Regions from separate parts of the Azospirillum mesophilum genome, predicted to be linked through region 1. Evidence: predicted binding sites of a transcription regulator. Region 1 holds the regulator's gene; each other region holds the start of a gene.
What was found. Region 1 encodes LexA, which represses DNA repair genes until DNA is damaged. Its sites were predicted from a motif close to ATGTTCTANTTTGGTTC; they were not measured.
Positions count from the first base shown of each region.

Region 1 (3,950 bases):
TACCCTGCGCAGGACGAGCCCCGTCCGGGACCGGTCGCCCGTGCGCTGGGCGGGCTCGCCGGGCTTCTGGCCGCCGAGCGGGAGCGCTGGGCGCTCTGGGCGCCGGTCGGCGTCGGCGGTGGCGTTGCGCTGTATTTCGCGTTGCCCACCGAACCGCCGCTGTGGCTTGGGCCGTCCGCAACCATCCTGTGCCTTCTCGCGCTGTGGGTGTTGCGCCGGCGGCTCGGTGCCGTGATAGGGTCCGTGGCGCTGCTGAGCGTCGCGCTGGGCTTCGCCGTGGCGCAGACCCGCACCGCGATGGTCGCCGCCCCCATCCTGACGCGCGACGTGGGACCGGCCATGGTCACCGGGCGCGTCCTGTCGGTGGAGCGGCAGCCGGCTGGCGCGCGCATGCTCGTCGGCGATTTGTCGGTCGACAAGCTGAAGCCGGAGGCGACTCCGGCCAAGGCGCGACTCCGGCTGCCGGCGAAGTTCGTGCCGCCGGAGGCCGGGACCGTGGTCCGGATGCGCGCGGTCCTCCATCCGCCGGCACCACCGCCGGAACCGGGCGCCTTCGACTTCCAACGCCGGGCCTTCTTCCAGGGCTTCGGCGCGGTGGGATTCGTGCTGGGCACGCCGGAGGTTCTGAACGCGCCGCCGGTGTCCGGTTGGGACGTCGTTACGGTCGCCTTCGACCGGGCGCGCGCGGTGATCGCGGAGCGGGTGCAGCGCGCCATTCCCGACCCGGTGGAAGCCAGCGTCACCGCCGCCCTGCTGAATGGGGAGGAGGTGGCGATCCCGGAACCGGTCATGGACGCCTTCCGCAACAGCGGCCTCGCGCACCTGCTGTCCATCTCCGGCCTGCATGTGGGCATCGCGGCCGGCATCGTCTTCTGGGTCGTGCGTGCCCTGCTGGCGCTGGTGCCCTGGATCGCGCTGCGCTGGCCGATCAAAAAGATCGCGGCGGCGTTCGGCATCGTCTCCGCCATGGCCTACACGATGCTGGTCGGGGCGCCCGTGCCGACGGTGCGGTCGGTGCTGATGACCGGGCTGATCATGGGGGCGGTGATCGCCGACCGATCACCGCTCAGCATGCGGCTGGTCGCCTTCGCCGGGATCGTTACCGTCCTGATGGAACCGGAAGGCATGCTCGGCCCCAGCTTCCAGATGTCCTTCGCGGCCGTGGTGGCGCTGATCGCCGTCTTCGAGGTCGCGAATCCGGTGCTGGTTCGGTGGCGAAAGGGGGCGGGATGGCTCCTCCAGGGTCTACTGCATCTGGCCGGCATTGCCTTCACCAGCGTGATCGCGACGCTCGCGACGACACCGTATTCGCTGTTCCACTTCCAGCAGGTGGCTTTCTACGGCGTGCTGTCGAACATGGTTGCCATTCCCGTGACCTCCGTCTGGGTCATGCCATGGAGCCTGATGGCCTATCTGCTGATGCCCTTCGGGCTGGAGGCGCCGGCGCTGATCGCGATGAACTGGGGCGACCGGCTGGTGATCTGGACGGCGGAGGTCACCGCAGCCCTACCCGGAGCCGCCATCCTCATCCCGGCCATGCCCGGTTGGGGCATCGGGGCGGTGACGGGCGGCGGCCTGTGGCTGGTGATCTGGAGCGGGCGTTGGAGGATGCTCGGCCTCGTGCCGATAATGGCCGGAATGTTGTCGCCGGCGCTGACTCCTCGACCGGACATCCTGGTCACCGGCGACGGAACGGTGATGGCCGTCCGCACGGCGGAGGGACATCTCAGCCTGTCGGCCAAGGCCGACGGACGCGCGGCGGAAACCTGGTTGCGGCGGGACGGGCGCGAGGGGCCGGCGGATGTTTGGCCGCCGGAGGGCGTCAGCCTCGACGGGCGGCTGCGTTGCGACGTGTTGGGATGCGTTTACCGGCTGAACGGCCGGACCATCGCTCTGCTGCGCACGCCGGACGCCTTGCCGGAGGACTGCACCCTCGCCGACGCGGTGATCATCGCCGAACCGGCGCGTGGGTGCCGGGCGCCGCTGGTCATCGACCGCTGGCGCCTGCGCCGCGAGGGAGCGCAGGCGCTGTACGTCTCCATGAAGGGCGTACGCGTGCAGAGCGTCCGGGACGTACGCGGCGACCGCCCGTGGACGATGCCGCGTTGATCGTCCGTAGTCTCAGTACTTCCGAACCAGCCCGACGAGACGGCCCTGGACGCGCACCCGGTCGGCACCGAAGATGCGGGTCTCGTAGGCGGCGTTGGCGGGTTCCAGGGCGATGGTGTTGCCCTTGCGGCGCAGCCGCTTGAGCGTCACTTCGGCTTCGTCCACCAGGGCCACGACGATGGAGCCGTTCTCAGCCCCGTCGCAGCGTTGGATGATCACCGTGTCGTGGTCGAGGATGCCCGCCTCGACCATCGAGTCACCGGCAACCTCCAGCGCGTAGTGGTCGCCCGTGCTGAGCATGGCGGCGGGAATGTCCACGTAGGCCGAGTTGTCGCGCAACGCCTCGATGGGCGTGCCGGCGGCGATGCGGCCGTAGAGCGGGAGTTGCACCGTTTCCGACGCGGGGTTCGCCTCGCGGCCGGCGAAGGCGAAGTCGCCCTTGATGACGTTCGGCTGGAACTTGGCGCGCGGGGGCCGGCCGCGGCCGGCCTCCAGCCCCTCCGGCAAGCGCAGTACCTCCAGCGCGCGGGCGCGGTGGGGCAGGCGGCGGATAAAGCCGCGTTCCTCCAGGCCCGTGATCAGGCGGTGGATGCCGGACTTCGACTTGAGGCCGAGCGCGTCCTTCATCTCGTCGAAGGAGGGGGACACACCGCCCTGACCAAGCCGCTCGTGGATGAAAAGCAGCAATTCATGCTGCTTGCGCGTGAGCATTTGTGCCTCCCGGCCGGTGCCGCACTGGACATGGAACAAAAGTAAAACGTTCCACTCTGTTCTAGTTTGGTTCCCAACCGCCGTCAAGCCCCGGAAGACGTGGCCCAACACAATTCCGCGGCATCTTTTACAGAGAGAGTACACCGCCCGAGAGTGGGATGACCGGAACGCGGTCGCCGGGCTCTGCCGCCGGGGCGTTGGGCGGGCGCCGGATCAGGCAGTCGGCCTTGGCGAGGCGCGACATCATGGCGTTGTCCTGGCGCGGGAAAGGCGTCGCGACCGCGTCCCCGCAGGAATCCAGGGTCAGGGCGGCGCGCACGAAGTCTTCGCGCGAATCGTTGGCCTTCAAGGGCGCGTCAAGTCTTGCCCATTGGGGAGCGTCGTCGGTCGGCAGTCCCTGAAGAACGCGCAGGATCGGCTGCAGGAACAGGACGGCGGCCACGCCCGTGGACACCGGGTTGCCGGGCAGGCCGAGCAGCGGCACCGCACCGCCCGTGCCGAACATCATCGCTTTGCCCGGCTTCATGGCGACGGCGGTGAACGCGAGGCTGAGGCCGCCCAGGACGTTCCGCACGAAATCGTAATCGCCCTGGGACGCGCCGCCCGTCGTCACCAGCAGGTCGCAGCCCGCCGCGCCGGCCGCCATGGCGGCGAGGCTTGCCGGGTCGTCCTTGGCGATGCCGAGATTGTGCGCGATGCCGCCCTGAGTCGCGACCAGCGCGCAGAGGCCGAGCGCGTTGGAACTGACGATCTGGCTCGGCCCCAGCGGCTCGCCGGGAAGCGCGATCTCGTCGCCGGTGGCCAGCACCGCGACGCGCGGGCGCCGGTGCACGCGCAGCCACGGCACGTTCGCGCAGGCCGCCAGCGCCACATCGCGCGCGGTGATCAGCCGGCCCTTCGGCAGAAGCTCCTCGCCGACGGAGAAGTCCAGCCCAGCGGGGCGCACGAAACGGCCGGCGGGCACCGCGCGCCCGATCCGCACGCGATCATCCTCGGTCTCGGTGTCCTCCTGCATGACCACGGCATCGGCACCGGCGGGCAGGGGGGCTCCGGTGAAGATGCGCGCGACCTCGCCCGGCCCGACCGTTCCGGTGAAGGCGTGGCCGGCGGAGGCCTCGCCAACGCGGCGC
Region 1 covers NZ_JBPXMQ020000007.1:129,609-133,558, forward strand. The annotation lists gene ACSVC7_RS10180 (ComEC/Rec2 family competence protein) at 1-2,109, shown strand, start outside; gene lexA (transcriptional repressor LexA) at 2,122-2,820, opposite strand; gene ACSVC7_RS10190 (molybdopterin molybdotransferase MoeA) at 2,948-3,950, opposite strand, start outside.

Region 2 (3,950 bases), on a different contig from region 1:
AGGAAGCGCTGCGCCTGTCCCAGCAACGTTTCCAGCGATTCTTCGAGGACGCGCCCATCGGCATCGCGCTGGTGGACGAGGGCGGGCGGCTGGCCGAATGCAACCAGGCATTCCTCACCCTGATCGACAGCCAGGCGGGCAGCGTCATCAACCGGCCCATGGCCGACCTGATCGTGCCGGCCGAGCGCGCCATGGTGACCGAGCGGCTGACCGCCGTGCAGGGCGGCGCCGACCCGGCGGAGCCGCTGGAGGTCCGGCTGTCCGGCGGGCGGGAACTGGTCGCCCAGCTCTACGCGCGCCGGCTCGGCGGGGTGGGGGCGGACGGTGCGTCGGGCCTGATCCTGCACTTCATCGACATGACCGAGCGCAAGGGGCTGGAGGCGCAGTTCGCCCAGTCGCAGAAGATGCAGGCGGTGGGCCAGTTGGCCGGCGGCGTCGCGCACGACTTCAACAACCTGCTGACCGCGATGATCGGCTTCTGCGACCTGCTTCTGCTGAGGCACAAGCCGGGCGACCAGTCCTTCAGCGACATCATGCAGATCAAGCAGAACGCCAACCGCGCGGCGAACCTCGTCCGGCAGCTTCTGGCCTTCTCGCGCCAGCAGACCTTGCAGCCGCGCGTGCTCAGCGTCACCGACGTGCTGGCGGAGCTGGCGAACCTGATGCGGCGCCTGATCGGCGAGAACATCGAGCTGAAGATGCTGCACGGCCGCGACATCGGCAACGTGAAGGTGGACCAGAACCAGCTGGAGCAGGTGATCATCAACCTCGTGGTCAACGCGCGCGACGCCATGGCCGGGGGCGGGCGCCTGACCATCGTGACCTCCAACCACTCCGTGGACCGCCCGCAGCGCCGCGAGCACGAGACCATCCCGCCCGGCGAGTACGTCTCCATCGAGGTCATCGACACCGGCTGCGGCATTCCGAAGGAAAACCTCCAGCGCATCTTCGAGCCCTTCTTCTCGACCAAGGAGGTCGGGTCGGGCACCGGGCTCGGCCTGTCCACGGTCTACGGCATCGTGCGGCAGACCGGCGGCTTCGTTCTCGTCGATTCGGTGGTGGGGGAGGGGACCACCTTCACCATCCTGCTGCCCCGCCACATGGGCGAGGTCAAGCGCCCCGACCAGGGCGAGGCGCGCGAGCGGCGCGGCAGCGACCTGACCGGCTCCGGCACCATCCTGCTGGTGGAGGACGAGGACGCCGTGCGCGTCTTCTCCGCCCGCGCGCTGCGCAACAAGGGCTATCAGGTGCTGGAGGCCAAGAACGGCGAGGCCGCCCTGCAGCAGATCGGCGACGACGGCAGCGGCATCGACCTGCTGATCACCGACGTGGTGATGCCGCAGATGGACGGCCCGACGCTTGCCCGCCACGTCCGCCAGAAACTGCCCGACATGAAGGTGATCTTCATTTCCGGCTACGCCGAGGACCGCCTGGGCGACATCGACGGGGTGGAGGTCGCCCACTTCCTTCCCAAGCCCTTCTCGCTGAAGCAGCTCGCCTCCAAGGTGAAGGAGGTCATCCGGGAGGGGAAGGCGTCGTAGGGCGGGAGAAGGGGGGGCGGGAGAACGACGGTCGCCGGGCTTTCCCCCTTGCCCGGTCCGTCCATCGTCACCATACCAAGGGTCCCCCACCAAGAGTCCCCCTGTGGCGTTCGAGCAAGGGACGAAGGCAGAGCGAGAGTGAGAACGTTTCGCGAACTTTTGCCTTTGCCGGCAGGAACAAAACTGGTACGATGTGCCCCGTTGCAAGACCTTTGACCGTGTGGTCTAACAAGGGGAGACGGGCATGTCGTCCGCACAGCTTCGTTTGGTCGAGAAGGATTCCATGGATAAGCAAAAGGCCCTGGATGCCGCGCTGGCGCAGATCGAGCGCGCCTTTGGCAAGGGCTCGATCATGAAGCTCGGCGCCCGCGAGAACACGGTCGAGACGGAGGTCATTTCCACCGGCTCGCTCGGCCTCGACATCGCGCTGGGCATCGGCGGCCTGCCGCGCGGCCGCATCATCGAGATTTACGGGCCGGAAAGCTCGGGCAAGACGACGCTGGCGCTGCACGCCATCGCCCAGGCCCAGAAGAACGGCGGCACCTGCGCCTTCGTGGACGCGGAGCACGCGCTCGACCCGGCCTACGCCCGCAAGCTCGGCGTGAACGTCGACGAGTTGCTGATCTCACAGCCCGACGCCGGCGAGCAGGCGCTGGAAATCGCCGACACGCTGGTGCGCTCCGGCGCGGTGGACGTGCTGGTGGTCGACTCGGTCGCCGCGCTGGTGCCGCGCGCCGAACTGGAAGGCGAGATGGGCGACAGCCACGTCGGCCTGCACGCCCGCCTGATGAGCCAGGCGCTGCGCAAGCTGACCGGCTCCATCTCCAAGTCGAACTGTCTGGTCATCTTCATCAACCAGATCCGCCTGAAGATCGGCGTGATGTTCGGCAACCCGGAGACGACGACCGGCGGCAACGCGCTGAAGTTCTACGCCTCCGTCCGCCTGGACATCCGGCGCATCGGCTCCATCAAGGACCGCGAGACGGTGGTGGGCAACCAGACCCGCGTGAAGGTGGTGAAGAACAAGATGGCCCCGCCGTTCCGCGTGGTCGAGTTCGACATCATGTACGGCGAGGGCGTGTCCAAGGTGGGCGAGCTTCTCGACCTCGGCATCCAGGCCGGCGTGGTTGAGAAGTCCGGCGCGTGGTTCAGCTACGACGGCACCCGCATCGGCCAGGGCCGCGAGAACGCCAAGACCTACCTGCGCAACAACCCGGCCACGGCCGACGCCATCGAGGCGAAGATCCGCGGCAACGCCGGCCTCGTCGCCGACGCGATGATGGGCACCCCGGAAACCGACGGCGACGCCGCCACGCCGGAATAAGGCGCGGCAGTCCTGCGCTGACGAAAAAGCCCCTCCCCGGTTTGCCGGGGAGGGGCTTTTTATTGAAGTGACGTCAGAGGCCTATCGTGAGCGCGCCAAAACGCAGTCGGCTGTTCAACAGATAATCAAAGATGTGTTTCTCGTCCTCGGCAATTTTATCCCGGCACTCCTGATAGCATTTCGCGGCGTCCGACTTCTTTATCTCGGAGGATGTGGCGTGAGGGTTTGATGTGACCTTCCGCAGGCAGAAGCGTTTGGCGGTCAAATGGTCTTCTCTCTCCGGCCTGAGGTCATGCTTGCCGGCTGTGTAATACATCATAATTCCTTCAAAATTGAAATGAGATCGGAATAAATCGCTCCCAGATTGAGAAAACTGCAGCATAACGTCGCCGACAATCTCGCTGTTCATGCTCTCTTTCCGGCCTCTCCTGATGCGCTCGCTCTTCAGTCCAATCATTTGCAGGCTATCGAGTCCCTTATGAAAATTCACAACGCCTTTGTGGTAATGTGACACTGAAACGCTATCAAACAATATTGTGAATTCGGCATGGCTGTTCGGGATTTTGCCTCTGTAAATCGACAGCAGAGACTTTCTTATGTTCAAGTCATCCTCATCAATATAATACATATTGTATACGCCAAAATATTTTTCCGAAGCCTCTTTCAGTTCATCTTCTGAGTATGGCCTGCAAACAAAAAACATTCTTTTCATACCGGCCTCCAGGCAATGTCTTTTTGATTAAGGCGGACGGCTTGCAGGCTGGTCGATGCGCCTTATTGTCGCTCCGGTGTGGTGCTCGACCGACGAAAAAAGCCCTTCTCCGGCGGAGAAGGGCTTTCCTTGCGGAGGAGGTGGAGGGATGGCTCCGCCTTCCGAAATGGATGTCCGCTTAGAACGGAAGGATCAGGCGGCCCCAGGCGCGGGTGTCGTCGCCGCCGTAGTTGTTCTCGTGGACCGTGCGGGTCAGGTAGCCCTGCAGGATCACCTTGTCGAAGTTGTAGCCGACCAGGGCGCCCAGCGCGACCTGCTCCTGCTTCTTATAGTTCGACGTCGGCTTGTTCACGTCCCAGGACGCGAAGCCGAC
Region 2 covers NZ_JBPXMQ020000003.1:67,316-71,265, forward strand. The annotation lists gene ACSVC7_RS04500 (PAS domain-containing hybrid sensor histidine kinase/response regulator) at 1-1,541, shown strand, start outside; gene recA (recombinase RecA) at 1,786-2,865, shown strand; gene ACSVC7_RS04510 (hypothetical protein) at 2,939-3,577, opposite strand; gene ACSVC7_RS04515 (transporter) at 3,756-3,950, opposite strand, start outside.
Region 2: recA (recombinase RecA) is a predicted target of LexA. The motif match lies at 1,717-1,733, and genes of this name have one in related genera.

Region 3 (3,950 bases), on a different contig from region 1:
CGACGGGACGAAGAGGCGGCCGTCCGGGCCGGTCAGCGTGGCGGTGAAGCCGATGACGAAGCTTCCGGCGACGTTCACCACCAGGGTGCCCCAGGGGAAGGTCTGCCCGACGGCGTTGGCGACCAGACCGGAACACCAGAAGCGGGCAACGCTGCCGATCGCGCCGCCGAGGGCGACCAGGCTGTAGGTCAGGAACATGCTCGTCTCGTGATGGGCGTGGTTGGCCCGGGGTGGTTGGACCGGATGGACGCAGGGCCACGGCAAGAACCGGGAACGGAGGGGTTCAGGCGACTCCCGCCACGGGCATGCGCGGCAGGAGGCGCCATCCCTCGCGGGCGGTGTGGGGAGGGTACACAAGTCCGCCCGGGAATCAACCGCTCGCATAGCTCCGGGTGTGGCGGGTTGAGAGACTGTGAGATGTTGGACGAAGACCTTCCGTCGTCATCCCCGCGAAGGCGGGGATCCAGAAAGCTCCGCACATAAGTGCTTGAACAGACTGGATCCCCGCCTTCGCGGGGATGACGGAATGAGAGAGGAAGGGCTCCGCAAAACCGTATTTGTCAGGTCAGGCGGGTCGGTTCGCGGATGGTTTCCTCCCCATACTGGAGCACCTGGACCTTTTCCAGCGTCACCAGACCGCTCTTCATCATGCCGTCGAGGACCGGCAGGAAGCCGTTCACCTTGTCCTCGCTGTCGACGATCTCGACGACGAGCGGAAGATCCTGGGAAAGCCGGAGGATCTTGGTGGTGTGCACCCGGCTGGAGTGGCCGAACCCCATGGCGCCGCGCAGCACCGTCGCACCGGCGAGGTGCATCTCGCGCGCCTTCATGACGATGCATTCGTAGAGCGGCTTGCCGTCGTGGCGGTCGTCTTCGCCGATGAAGATCCGCAGCAGCACCGCGTTTTTCGGAACGGTCATGGTGGCGCCCTCCCCATTGCCTGAGAGCCTTCCGTCCATATGGGGTCGGCGGCGGCTCAAAGCAGCGTCAGCTGGTCGCCCGGCGCCGGCGGCGGCTTGAAATCAGCGCAGTTCAGGTTGGCGTCGCGGGCGTTGAGGCCGAAGCGCTTGCAAGCCAGCTTGAAGCGCTTCGACAGCAGCTCCGCGACCGGGCCGGAGCCCGTCATGCGGTTGCCGAAGCCGGATTTGTACAGCCCTCCGTCCCGGCACTGGCGGATCAGGCTTAGCACCCGCTCCGCCCGGTTCGGCGCGTGGGCGCGCAGCCATTCCTCGAACAGGTCGCCGATCTCCAGCGGCAGCCGCAGCAAGATATAGTTGGCCTGCGTCGCGCCGGCCTCCGCCGCCGCTTGCAGGATCGCCTCCAGTTCGTGGTCGTTCAGCGCGGGGATCATTGGGCTGGCGAGCGCGGCGACCGGCACGCCGGCCTGCGTCAACTCCCGCATGGCGGTAAGGCGCCGGGGTGGCGTGCTGGCCCGTGGCTCCAGCCGGCGCGCCAGATCGCGGTCGAGCGTCGTGAGGGACATGCCGACGTTGACGAGGCCCTTGGCCGCCATCGGCGCCAGGATGTCGAGGTCGCGCAGCACCAGTGCCGACTTCGTGACGATCATCACCGGTTGGTTGAAGTCGCGGCACACCTCAAGGATGCCGCGCGTGATGCGCTGTTCCCGCTCGACGGGCTGGTAGGGGTCGGTGTTGGCACCCAGCGCCAGGGGTGCGCAGCGGTAGGACTTGGCGCGCAGTTCCGCGGCCAGCAGGTCCGCCGCGTTGGCCTTCCGGAAAATTTTCGTCTCGAAGTCCAGGCCGGGGGAGAGGCCGAGGTAGGCGTGGGTCGGGCGGGCGAAGCAGTAAATGCAGGCGTGCTCGCAACCCTTGTAGGGGTTCACCGAGCGGTCGAAAGGGATGTCGGGGGATTGGTTGCGGGTGATGATGGTGCGGCTGCTGTCCACGGACTGGGTGGTGCGCAGCGGGGGAACATCCTCGTCCTCCCAGGTGCGCCAGCCGTCGTCCACGGCGACGCGCGCCTCGCGCTCGTACCGGCCGCTGCGGTTGCTGACCGCCCCGCGTCCCTTGCGGGGCATGTTTGGGAGCGGCACATCGGGCAGTTCGTCCACCATGGCGCAATTCTGGCACGGCAATAGGAACAGATCAAGAACTTGAGCGCGGCCGTTCCCCTGGCCGATCGGCTACCCCCAAATTGTCTCTGCCCCGCCACGGTTGATCGGTGGAAGAAAGACGCGGCCTCCGGCGTTCATCCGGGTAAGAACCGTTTCTTGGAGCTTCCATGTCGCACATCCGCTTCGCTCCCAAGTCCCTCGCCGTCGCGCTGATGGCTGGTCTGGTCGCCCTTTCCGCCGGCGCCGCGCCGGTCCTGGCCGATCCGCCCGACTGGGCGCCGGCCCACGGCTGGCGCGCGAAGCACGGGCATCACCATCACGGCCGCGAGTATTACGAGGACGACGACGAGGTGGTGATCGTCCGCCGCCCGCCCCCGGTCATCATCCGGCAGGCCCCGCCGGTGGTGCATTACGCCCCGGCCCCGATCGTGGTGGAGGAGGAAGAGCCGCCGGTGATCGTGCAGCGCGCGCCGCGCGTCGTCCATCGGGCGCCCGCTCCGGTCGATTGCGGTGGGCCGCTCGACGGCAGTCCGCTCGGGGGCGATCTGGTCGGTGTGCTTGGCGGGGCGGCGGTCGGCGGTCTGGTCGGCTCGCAGTTCGGCCGTGGCGACGGCAAGCTGGCCGCGACGGCCGCCGGCACGCTCGGCGGCGCCATGCTCGGCGGCGCGATGACCCGTGGCGGGGGCTGCTGATCGTTCTTTTGCTCAGCCCACGCCCCAGCCGCCGGTGTCCGGGAAGGGCACGGGCGGCGGCGGGGCAGTGGCGGAGCCGGGGTAGACCGTGATCCCCTTCGGCAGCGGCGGCGCGTCCGCCGGGGTGGGCAGCAGGCGGGCGGCCTTGACCCACCAGCGCGGCTGTGTGGCCTGGATGGAGCGGGCGGCGGCCGTGGCGTCGTCGGCGCCGGCGTAGAGGCCAAAGCAGGTCGCGCCACTGCCCGACAGGCGAGCCAACAGGCAGGCCGGCGTGGACTCCAGCGCCGCCAGCGCATCGGCGATGACCGGGGCGACGGTCAGGGCCGGCTCGGTCAGGTCGTTGCGGCGCTCCCGCAGCAGGGCGGCGAGCGCGGCGGCATCGGCCGGGACCTCGGTGAAGCGGGCGGGCTGCGAGAAGCCGCCCGTGCGGGCCTTGAAGACGGCGGGGGTCGGCACCGGCACGCCGGGGTTGACCAGCACCACATGGGTTTCCGGCAGGGCGGGGGCCTCGTCCAGCACCTCCCCGATGCCGCCGAAATAGCAGGACCGTCCGGCGAGGCACACCGGCACGTCGGCCCCCAGCGAGGCCCCGACCTCATAGAGCCGCGGGTCGGTCACCGGCACGTCCCACAGGCGGGCGAGCCCGCGCAGCGTCGCCGCCGCGTCCGCGGAGCCGCCACCGATGCCCGAGGCGACCGGCAGCACCTTCTCCAGCACGACCAGCGCGTCGGCCTCGCGCCCGAGCCGGTTCGCCAGCGCGTGGGCCGCGCGGATGACGAGGTTCTGCGCCGGGTTCTCCCCCATCAGCGCCGGCCCGAACGGCCCCGAGATTGCCAGACGCGGCCCGACCGGCGGCAGGTCCACCCCGCGCAGGGCCACCCGCGCCACGCCCGGCTGCACCGACACTTGGTCCGCCACCTCGGCGAAGGCGACGAGGCTGTCCAATTCGTGATAGCCGTCCGCGCGGCGGCCGACCACATGCAGGTAGAGGTTCAGCTTGGCCGGTGCGGACTCGGTGATGGCGGTCATGGCGCGTTCCCCGGAATCGTAAAGCCCCTCTCTCCGCAGGAGAGAAGGGCTTTATCGTGCATGGAACGGGGAAGCGCCAGCGCTTACTGCACCTTGGCCGGGGCGACCTCGGCGGCCTTGCGGTCGGTCAGGCCCTGGTCGAGCTTGACGCGGAT
Region 3 covers NZ_JBPXMQ020000019.1:101,189-105,138, forward strand. The annotation lists gene crcB (fluoride efflux transporter CrcB) at 1-192, opposite strand, end outside; gene ACSVC7_RS19155 (DUF190 domain-containing protein) at 561-920, opposite strand; gene ACSVC7_RS19160 (PA0069 family radical SAM protein) at 977-2,074, opposite strand; gene ACSVC7_RS19165 (glycine zipper 2TM domain-containing protein) at 2,242-2,766, shown strand; gene ACSVC7_RS19170 (4-(cytidine 5'-diphospho)-2-C-methyl-D-erythritol kinase) at 2,779-3,795, opposite strand; gene ACSVC7_RS19175 (tetratricopeptide repeat protein) at 3,879-3,950, opposite strand, start outside.
Region 3: ACSVC7_RS19160 (PA0069 family radical SAM protein) is a predicted target of LexA. The motif match lies at 2,099-2,115, and genes of this name have one in related genera.

Region 4 (3,950 bases), on a different contig from region 1:
TCACTCTCCCAGCAGGCGCTTGCGCAGCGGCACCAGCGCGTTGGAATCCAGCACCCCGCGCCAGGAGGTCTGCACCGTGCCCGCGCGGCTGCGCGCGCGCCGTTGCAGCAGTTCCTCGGCGGCCTTGGCGACCTCCGGATCGGCCGAAGTGGTCGGGGTGGCGGTCGGGTCAGGCTGAGTGGTGGCCGGGACCGGCGTTGGAGCCGGCTCCGGAACGGCGACCGGGGTCGTCACCCACCAGGGCGGGGTGGCCGTCGGTGCCGGCTCGGGCGCGGGGGTCGGGGGCGCGACGGGAGCGGGCACCGGGGCGGGTTGCGGGGACGGCGTTGGATCGGGCGCGGGTGCGGGTGCGGGGGCCGGCGTCTCCACCACCGGCGTGGGGGCGGGCTGCGGCGTGGACGGCCGGGGGGCCTTGAACAGGTTGGCCATGGACGGATCTCCCGTGTCGGGGTTGAGGGCGGGGGATGGTTTGGGATTCAGGCGGGGGTGGCGGCGCGGGTCAGCCGGCGGTAGAGCTGCCAGGGCGTCAGGATGCCGGGGGCATGCAGCCCCAGGAGGCGTTTGACCGCCTCCACGCAGGTGAAGGGCGCCCAGGGAGCCGGGCGGGTCAGGGCGCGCCGCACCGGCGCCGCGACCACCGCCATGCCCAGCCCGCGGAACCAGCCCGGCAGGTCGTAGCCGGCGGGCAGGTCCAGCACCGCCACGTCGGTGTAGGGGGACAGCGGGTCCACGACGACCCAGTGCCGCCCGTCGTTCAGGATCGCGAAGCAGTGCCGGAACCCCGGCCGCAGCAGCCGCAGCCACCACAGCTCCGCATCGCCCCGGAACACCACCCAGGCGCGGGGCACGGGCTCGGCGCCGGCGGCGGGCGGGCTGCTCATTGCACGATGCCCTTTTCGCGCAGCACGGGGCTCAACTGGGTGAAGGCTTCGCGCCACAGGGTGTGGGCGCGCTGCTCGCGGTGGCGCTGCGGGTCGGGCGCCAGCAGGCGGCGGCCGTAGTGGACGAGCACATGCAGGTGGTCGCGCAGCAGCAGGCGGTGGCGGTACAGCCGGTCCACGGCGCGCAGCACGTCGCCGGGCTCGCAGGGGCGGGAAACCAGCCCCCGCCCGGCCACGATGCGGGCACCGGCCGCTTTGGCCTCCTGGGCCTGGACGGACCAGAACCACGCCTCCTCCGCGCTGCCGAAGGGGACCCCGCAGGAATCGGAGATGGACGCGGGGATGGACGTGGTAACGCTGCGCTGAAGCGCCATGGCCGGAGCCTCCTTTTTAAATGCACGCTGAGCGTTCGCAGAGCCGGCCTGTCTCATCCAAAGGGCCGGCTCGGAGCCGTATTGCGCGGCAAAGGCGAACATCTGTTCTCGTTATGTACTGATTTTATTCCTTGGTCAAGGACTTTATGAAAAGCTTCCTAGGGACGCCCCGCGCGGTTTATGAGATTATCGTCCCATGCTGAAACACGCGGACATCTGGCGGGCCATCGACCGCCTTGCGGCGCAGAACGGGCTGTCGGCGTCCGGGCTGGCGCGGCGCGCCGGGCTCGACCCCACGACCTTCAACAAGAGCAAGCGGACCACCGGCGACGGAAAGCTCCGCTGGCCCTCGACCGAAAGCGTCTCCAAGGTGCTGGAGGCGACCGGAGCGTCGCTATCGGAGTTCGTGAGCCTTGTCGGCGAGGCCGCCGGTCCCGGCGCCCTTCAGCGCGTGCCGGTCATTGGTTACGCCCAGGCGGGCAACGCCGGCTATTTCGACGATGCCGGCTTCCCGTCAGGCGTGGGATGGGACGAGCTTCTGTTCCCCAGCATCGGCGACCCGCACGCCTACGCGCTGGAGATTTCCGGCGACAGCATGGACCCGGTCTATCGCGACGGCGACACCATCATCGTGTCCCCGGCCGCGCAGATCCGCCGCAACGACCGCGTGGTGGTGCGCACCAAGGGCGGCGAGGTGATGGCCAAGCAGCTGGTGCGCGAGACGGCGACGAAGATCGAGCTGATGTCGATCAACCGCGCCCACCCGGACCGCAGCATCCCGCGCGCCGATGTGGCGTGGATGGCCCGCATCGTCTGGGCGAGCCAGTAGCCCCCTTCGGGGCAGCGCGTCCTAGGACAATTATCCTTGACAGGAACGGATGCGCTCCGTAGCATCCGCCCTATGACGCGCGCCGCCCATCCCTCGACCGACAGCCTGGACCGCAGTTATGACGGCGCTCCGCCGCGTGAAATCCTGCGTCTGGCGATGCTGGGCGGACGTGAACGTCACGACACCCGCGCCCGCGCCGCCGTTCAGCGCCTGCACGGCCAGCTTGCCGCGGAAGCGCGCCTTGGCGCCGCCCGCCGCCGCGCCGCCCTGCCCGCCTCCGGCGCGCCGACGGACTCCTGGCTGACGCGCTTGTCGGCAACGCTGGCGCACCACCGCCACGCGGCGCGCGCCATCGCCGACTCCGTTTGACCTCTTACGACGCCGCCCCGCCGTCCGGCTTGGTCGGCACGACCACCGGCCCCGGAGTGGGCACCGCATCGCCCACCGCCGTCGCCAGCGCGACCGCAGCCGTTTCCGTCCGCTTCGGCACCGCGGCCTTGCGCGCCGGCCGGGCCTTCGGAACCGGCTTTTCCGCCGCGGCGGGTTTCTTCTCAGGCACCGGCTTCTTATCGGCCGGCGGCGTAGCGACCACCTCGGCGGCCGGTGCCGCGTCAACCTTGGGAGCGGATGCCTTGTCCCGGTCCTTCTCCGCGCTCTTCTTCACCTTGCCCTTGGAAAAGCCGGCCTTGCGCATCGCGGCCTTCAGCTCATCCCAGGCCGCGCGGATTTCGACGGCGAAGTCCTTCGCCTCCTCGTCGCGGTGGCTGCGGAAATACTCGGCCGCGGCGCGCATCTGGGCGGGAAGCGTTTCGGCCCCGGCGCGCACCGCCTCGTCGCGCAGCGTGTTCTGCCGGGTCGCCAGATAGGTCGTGATTTCCGACAGTTCTTCCGGCGTGCAAGCCTTGTGGAGCTTGTCGGTGATGGCCGGCGCCGCCTTGTCGATCTTGCCCAGAACCTCCGAGCGCCCGCGCTTCAGATCCGGGTCGTAGGTGGTGCGGATCACCTGGATCACGCGGCGCCGTTCACGGAATTGCATTCTGTACCCCTCCTGCCATGACGGCCCCGGTTCCGGCCGGAGCCGCCGACTCGAGATCCATCATGCCCGCGAACGGGCCGTCTATCAAGCCGGGCTTCGGGCCGCATACCGCCCGATTTCAGGCGCTCGCCGCCTCAACGGAAGGCGAATTCCCAGTAGAGCGCGCGGGCACGGGTTGAGACCGGACCCGCCGGAAGCTCCCGACCCTCCAGCCGCGTCACCGGCAAGACCTTGGCATAGTTGCCGGTGGAGAAGACCTCCTCCGCCTCCATCAGGTCGCGGGCGGTCAGCGTGCCCTCCTCCACCACAGCACCGTCCTCGCGCAGCAGCGCGATCACCCGTTGGCGCGTGATGCCGTTCAGGAAGGTGCCGTTCGGCACGGGCGTGCGGATCACCCCGCCCTGGACCCCGCCCTGAACGATGAACAGATTGGCCGTCGCGAACTCCGCCACGTTGCCGATGGGGTCCAGCATGACCGCGTTGTCGAAGCCCCGCTCCCGCGCCTCCTTCAGCGCCAGCCCGGCGTTGGGATAGAGGCAGGCGGCCTTGGCTTCGGTCGGCGCCATGGTCGGACTTGGGCGGCGCCGGGTGGACAGGCAAGCGGTGAAGCCGGCGGCACTCGGCAGCGGGGCCTCGTAGACCGACAGCACGAAGCGCGTGCTCTCCGGGTCCGGCGCGACGAAGCCGTCCTCCGCGTAGAACATGGGCCGGATGTACAGCTCGGCCTCTTTGGGGAAGCGGCGGATGCCGTCCCAGCACAGTTCCTCGATCTCACCGGCGGTCAGCATGGGGGCCAAGCCCATGGCCTGCGCGGAGCGCACGACACGGGC
Region 4 covers NZ_JBPXMQ020000001.1:184,594-188,543, reverse strand. The annotation lists gene ACSVC7_RS00905 (hypothetical protein) at 1-429, opposite strand; gene ACSVC7_RS00900 (hypothetical protein) at 477-881, opposite strand; gene ACSVC7_RS00895 (hypothetical protein) at 878-1,255, opposite strand; gene ACSVC7_RS00890 (S24 family peptidase) at 1,452-2,084, shown strand; gene ACSVC7_RS00885 (hypothetical protein) at 2,157-2,453, shown strand; gene ACSVC7_RS00880 (hypothetical protein) at 2,458-3,120, opposite strand; gene ACSVC7_RS00875 (branched-chain amino acid aminotransferase) at 3,255-3,950, opposite strand, start outside.
Region 4: ACSVC7_RS00890 (S24 family peptidase) is a predicted target of LexA. The motif match lies at 1,369-1,385, and genes of this name have one in related genera.